DNA from 2 places in the Thermochromatium tepidum ATCC 43061 genome. Region 2 is predicted to be linked to the other one. Evidence: predicted binding sites of a transcription regulator. Region 2 holds the regulator's gene; the other holds the start of a gene.
The links. The regulator FNR, encoded in region 2, switches genes on or off when oxygen is low (the NO sensors DNR and NnrR bind a similar motif). The targets are predictions, from matches to a motif close to TTGATNTANATCAA.
Positions count from the first base shown of each region.

Region 1: the regulator FNR is predicted to act here: its motif matches at 1,769-1,782, upstream of E6P07_RS08195 (hydrogenase small subunit).

Region 1 is NZ_CP039268.1:1,809,622-1,813,042, forward strand. It holds gene E6P07_RS08190 (saccharopine dehydrogenase family protein) at 1-229, shown strand, start outside; gene E6P07_RS08195 (hydrogenase small subunit) at 2,017-3,099, shown strand; gene E6P07_RS08200 (respiratory nitrate reductase subunit gamma) at 3,210-3,421, shown strand, end outside.
Region 2 is NZ_CP039268.1:2,676,165-2,679,585, reverse strand. It holds gene E6P07_RS12420 (class I SAM-dependent methyltransferase) at 1-172, shown strand, start outside; gene rnhA (ribonuclease HI) at 165-605, shown strand; gene dnaQ (DNA polymerase III subunit epsilon) at 607-1,329, shown strand; gene fnr (fumarate/nitrate reduction transcriptional regulator Fnr) at 1,330-2,097, opposite strand; gene pyrG (CTP synthase) at 2,363-3,421, shown strand, end outside.

The DNA of each region.
Region 1 (3,421 bases), 870 kb from region 2:
CTGGGACGTCCGAACCATGGTCAATGTCGAGGAACTAGACCCTGAGCCCTTCATCGCCCTCCTCGATCGGATGGGTCTGCCGACCGAGGTCAAGGAGATCGAACCGGGCAGTGCCGCGTCCTTCGATGGCACGGTGCGCGATCTGGAGACCGAGATCGCCGCGTCCACCGTAACCGTCACCGTCTCGGCGGCCAATCCCATGATCGCCGTGGCCCCCAAACCCCGTTGATCGTTTAATGAAGCGCTGAACAAATGCCTACCCGATTCAACCCCCGATAGCGCGTTTATTGCATCTCGGGATCGTGTTCACCGCTTTTGTTCTTTGTGGCGGATGCCCTGACTGTCGTAAGCGCGTCCTCGATCTTGGAAAAGCTCTTCTGGGTCGGCCTGGGCGGTTGTCTTCGGGCTGGACGCATCAGCACGATTGTGCCTGGTCCGGGGACTGGTAAATCAGCGTTTCACTAGGCTCGATGGCCTGCACCTCTCCCTTCCCGCATGGCGCATGGACGCCATGCGGTGGTCTCCACCCTGCATCATCGAGGCGTTGCCCTCGTTCGCGTGATCCGGATGGACGGAACGGGCACGTGCATTGACCAAAATATTAAAATATAGTAATATTTGAATTCATGGCTTGACCCTTAAGCCACGGGAACCGGATCTTGTCCGCGATCGTTGTGATCGAGACCCAAACAGCCAGGTATCGATCCGATCCGGTTGAGTTTTAGGCCCAGCCCTTTGGTACCCACAATGAAATACCTCCATCTTCTCACTGAACTGACCCTCAGCGAACTGATTTCGATCGCCCTCGTCATCACAGCCCCGCTGCTGTTGGTGTATGCCTGGCTAGTCTGATTCGATCCACCAGTTCGACATACCTTGCCTCACGGCGCCCAGTCGCACTCGAGTCTGGGCGCCAATGTCCCGGCCTCTCCTGCCACACAAGCAAGGCGCCTGTCGTCGGGACCGGTCGTTTCACGACCAACATACCCCAGACCTCCGACCTTCTCCTAAATCCATGCCCTGCCCCAGGTGTTTGGATCTAAAATTTTGATTCGAATAGATAATTTAAGCACCAACCCTTTGCCCATCCTGTCATCCCCCACCCTCTCGAGAGGGTACTGTAAGGGATCAGGCACCGAGCTGCCCAGCGCAGGGTGCATACCCGTCAGTGTCTCTTCGACCCTGGTCGTGCCTTTGCTAAGCCCTTGATCCGGAAGGCCCGCCCCGGTCCGATACCAGGACGAGGCGAGCTGAAAACATCCATGGATGGATCTTTACGCATCCCCTATTAATCCGGCCACCAAATACCTTCCCTGTTCTTTTGGGGCAACGCCAAGGTCGGTCCAGTCCTGGCCTTGGCTTTAAGCGGCTGATTGCCCGCGCTTGGGACTCCCTACTCCAGATGAACCCGGCCTGTTTAAGGGTAGGCTTAATAAAGCGCCCATCCCCTTTTGCCATCCCATTGGGGGTCACAAGGCTGCGAATCACACCAGCAAAGGTGTCCTCAGTAAGCGGTAAAAACGAGTGCTGTGGTAAAAATCATGCCATGGCCTCTTATTAATAAAATGGCAAGGTTAGTCCGGGCTATGGATTCAGGTCTGTATCTCGAAATCCTGCATCAATTCCGAATCCCAAATCGCAGAACTGCATGAATGTCAATTGAGAATTTAATTATAAAATTATTTTATCTCAATGACTTAGCAACATACGTAGATTGCCATGATGGATTGCTTATATTTGTCGAAAGGCGGGACTATTTAGCGTTTCTTTGATTTGGATCAAATGACATTTTTGCCATTGCAGGCTTAATATTTTGCGTACAACAGGACCTAGGCCTTTTCGAGCAATGAACCAGGATGTATATGTGATTCGCCGTCGACATCGATTGCGGTATCAGACGAATGGCCTGGGCGGTCTCGCAACCATGTGTCTGGGTCACGGGTACGACAAGACGCCGTAGGGCCTGAGAGTGGCTCGGGTCGAGGCGCCATACAACGACAGATGCAGGAGGATGCAATGGCCACAGGCATGACCCTGGGTGGTTTCTTGCGTAGCCAAGGCGTGACTCGACGCGCCTTTCTCAAATTCTGCTCGACCCTGGCCTCGACGATGGCCATCCCGACCGGGATGGTATCGGTGATGGCCGAGACCCTGGAGCAGGCCAGTCGTCCGTCGGCGATCTGGCTGTCCTTCCAGGAGTGCACCGGATGCACCGAATCGCTCCTGCGCTCACATGCCCCCTCGATCGAATCGTTGATGTTCGACTTCATCTCGCTCGATTATCACCACACCCTACAGGCCGCCTCGGGGGCGGCGGCCGAGCGCGCGCGTGAGGAGGCGATGCATGCGCATGCCGGCAACTATTTGGTCCTGGTCGATGGATCCATCCCCAGGGTCAAGGGCTATTCGACCATTGCTGGGATCAGCAACCTGGACATGTTGCGCGAAACGGCGGCGGGAGCGGCTGCCATCCTCGCCGTGGGCACCTGCTCGGCCTATGGGGGGTTGCCCAAGGCCGCCCCCAATCCCACCCAGGCACTCTCGGTCGCAGAGGTGATCGACGATCGTCCGATCGTCAACATTCCCGGCTGCCCACCCATCCCGTTGGCGATCACAGGCGTGATCGCGTACTACCTGACCATGGGCGCGCTCCCTCCTTTGGACCCGCTGGGGCGTCCGCTGGCCTTCTTTGGGGAGAACATCCATGACCGCTGCTATCGCCGGCCTTTCTACGACCGCGGATTGTTCGCCGAGACCTTCGACGACGAGGGCGCACGCAAGGGTTGGTGTCTCTACAAGCTCGGCTGCAAGGCGCCCTTGACCTACAACGCCTGCGCCCATGTCAAGTGGAATCAGGGTGTGAGCTTTCCGATCCAGTCTGGACACGGCTGCATCGGCTGCTCGGAGCCGAATTTCTGGGACAAGGGCGGGATCTACGAGTCGGTGCCCATGGGACAGTTCGGCTATGGGCCAAGTATCACCCTGGCCGCTGGGCTGGGGGTTGCCGTTGGGGCGGGGGCGGCATTGCTGGCGCGCAGCAAGAAGCACAAGACAGAGGCCAGGCTCCATGGCGACGACCCAGATGCCTTGAAGCGCTGATTTATTCTCACTCTGGGAGAGGGGGTTATTCAGCGCTTCACTCAAAGGCCCGCACGAAGGACTGTATCGATCATTGATATTGCACAGCCAACCTGGAGGACTCAAACCCTATGACGCTCCTGGATTTCGCGCGAGGGCCGGCGATTCACTGGTCGCTCATCATTTTCGCCGCCGGTACCATCTGGCGGCTGCTCGGCGTGCTCATCCTGACCCGCGGCGCCGATCTATCCCGTCCGCGTGACGCCTTCGGCAACTTTAAGGGCTACCGTACCGTCTTCAGCCGCGCCTGGCCAAGCGGTGAGTTCACCACCGCGACCCGTTA
Region 2 (3,421 bases):
CGTCGAGTCACTCGGACGCCGGTTCTGGCCGCTATTTGGCGGTCTCTATGCCATTCGCGCCGTCAAGCGGGTCGCGCCACTAACCCCGATCAAGCCCTATCGCACCAGTCGTTGCGCCTTGCTGCCGGGCGGCGCCATCCGCCCCACGACTCGAGGGACTGGGCATGCCTGATTGGGTCGAGGCCTTCACCGACGGCGCCTGCAAGGGCAATCCCGGCCCCGGCGGCTGGGGCGTGTTGCTGCGCTGGGGTGGGGTCGAGAAGGAGCTACTGGGTGGCGAGCCCCAGACCACCAACAACCGAATGGAGCTGATGGCCGTGATCATGGCGCTGGAGGCGCTCAGGTATCCGGCCCGGATCCGCATTACCACGGACTCAACCTATGTCAAGCGCGGGGTCACCGAGTGGCTGTCGCACTGGAAGCGTAATGGCTGGCGCACTGCCGATCGCCGTCCGGTCAAGAATCGCGATCTCTGGGAGCGTCTAGACCAGGCGCTCGCCCAGCACGAGGTAAGCTGGCGCTGGGTCAAGGGCCACACCGGGCACCCCGAGAACGAGCGCGCCGACCGGCTCGCCAATCTGGGTGTTCCAACGGGAGGATACTGAAATGCGTCAGATCGTTCTGGATACCGAAACCACGGGTCTTGATCCACGCGAGGGTCACCGGATCATCGAGATCGGCGGCGTCGAACTGATCGACCGGCGCCCGAGCGGCCATAACTTTCATGAATACATCAACCCCGAGCGTCAGATCGACGCCGAGGCCGAGACCGTGCACGGCATCAGCAATGCCCTCCTGGCTGACAAACCGCGTTTTGCCGACATCGCCGAGCGGCTGATCGAATATCTGCGCGGGGCTGAGCTCATCATCCACAACGCCGCCTTCGATGTCGGCTTCCTCGATTACGAATTCAGCCTGTGGCGTGGCAGTGAGGCCCCACAGATCGCCGATCTCTGCACCCTAACCGACACCCTGACGCTCGCGCGTCGGCTCCATCCAGGCCAGCGCAATGGGCTTGATGCACTCTGCAAACGCTATGGGATCGACAACTCGCACCGCACCCTGCACGGTGCGTTGCTCGACGCCCAGATCCTGGCCGACGTCTATCTGGCGATGACCGGTGGGCAGGTTGCGTTGTATCTCGACGGTGAGGGTGGCGAGCGGATCGGCGATGACAAGCGAGGGGTGTATCGAGGCCGCGTTGACGTCGAGCGACCGCGCCTGCGGGTGGTCCGTGCGACACCGAGCGAGCTGGAGGCGCATCAGACCCGGCTTAAGGAGATTCAAAAGGCGAGCGGCAGCTGTGTCTGGCTCGGTGCGCTCGGATAATCAGGTCTGCTGCCGGCGCTGCGGTTGACGTCGCCCGGCGCCGGCACCATCGCTGATCTCTTCCAATCCCCGGAGGTCGAGCAGCTCGATATGCTTGCGTTCGACACGCACCAGACCCTCGTCCTGGAAGCGGGTGAAGAGCCGGCTGACGGTCTCGACGGCGAGCCCCAGATAGCTGCCGATCTCATGTCTGGACATGCTGAGATGGAAGTCCGTGGCCGAGAGTCCACGCCTGTGCAGGCGTTGCGAGAAGCTGAGCAGAAAGGCGGCCAAGCGCTCCTCGGCATTCTTCTTGCCGAGCAGGCGCAACAGGTCGGTATCCTGGCCGATCTCCTTGCTGAGCAAGCGGTACATCTGGTGCTGGAGGCTTGGGATGATCGCGGTCAGCTCCTCCAGCCGCGCGAAGGGGAGTTCACAGATGGCCGAGGTCTCGAGCGCACGGGCCGAGCAGGCATGCTGGCCCTTGTCGATGGCGTCCAGCCCCAGGAGCTCGCCGGGCAGGTGGAAACCAAGCACCTGTTCGCCGCCCTCGCTGCCGGGGGTAAAGGTCTTGAGCGAGCCGGTCTTGACGACGTACAGAGAACGGAAGTGGTCGCCCTCGCGAAACAACAGGTCGCCACGATGCAGCGGACGGGAGCGCTTGACGATGTCATCGAGCCGCTCGACGTCTTCGGGTGTCAGACCCATGGGTAGGCAGAGCGAGGAGAGTGTGCACTGGCGACAAGCGACACGGATGGATTCGATCGAGATCACGGTGTTTTGATTCAAGGTTTCTACCCTCGCTCCTTGGCCTGGCCCGCTGCAGGCGATAGGGTTTTGTTTTTGATCTGGATCAATGATCCGGTGTTATTAACCCGATCCCTTCTCAAACTCAAGTGCCGATATCAGGCCGCCAGCCTCGCGTTTCCAGCCAAACCAGGCCAAAAGCTCGAAGCTGAATCGCATTGAGCCAATGCAGCGATTTTGGTAGCTTGTCTCGCCATCCGAGTCGCGACCCTCGGGCTTACTCGACCCCCCTCGACCCCCGTTCACTATGACAAAGTTCATCTTCATCACCGGCGGTGTGGTGTCATCGCTGGGTAAGGGCATTGCCTCGGCCTCGCTGGCGGCGTTGCTCGAGGCGCGCGGTCTGCGCGTCACCATGATCAAGCTCGATCCCTACATCAACGTCGATCCGGGCACCATGAGCCCCTTCCAGCACGGCGAGGTCTATGTCACCGACGACGGGGCCGAGACCGACCTGGACCTGGGCCATTATGAGCGCTTCCTGCGTACCCGGATGGGGCGTAACAACAACTTCACCACCGGTCAGATCTACGAGAGCGTGATCCGCAAGGAGCGTCGCGGCGACTATCTGGGCCGCACGGTGCAGGTCATCCCGCACATCACCGACGAGATCAAGGCCAGCATCCGCCGCGGCGCCGAGGGTGCCGACATCGCCATGGTCGAGATCGGTGGCACCGTGGGCGACATCGAGTCGCTGCCATTCCTGGAGGCGATCCGTCAGATGCGGGTCGAGGAGGGACCGGAGAACTCATTGTTCATGCATCTAACCCTGGTGCCCTACCTCCGCGCCGCCGGCGAGATCAAGACCAAGCCGACCCAGCACTCGGTCAAGGAACTGCGTTCGATCGGCATCCAGCCCGACATCCTGCTGTGCCGCGCCGAGAAGCTGCTGCCGGACGAAGAGCGGCGCAAGATCGCGCTCTTTACCAATGTCTCGGAGAAGGCGGTCATCTCGGCCATCGACGCCGACAACATCTACCGCATCCCGCGGCTGCTCCATGCCCAGGGCCTCGATGACCTGGTGGTGCGTCAGTTCCGGCTCGAGGTGCCCGAGGCCGATCTCTCGGAGTGGGATCGGGTGCTGGACGGCTTCGACCATCCCGAGCAGTCGGTGCGCATCGGCATGGTGGGCAAGTACATGAACCTGACCGAGGCCTACAAGTCGCTCTCAGAGGCGCTGGCGCACGCCGGCGTGCACACCAAGATCCGGGTCGAGATCGTCTATGTCGACTCCGAGCGCATCGAACGCGAAGGCACAGACTGTCTCAACGGACTCGACGCCATCCTGGTACCGGGCGGATTCGGC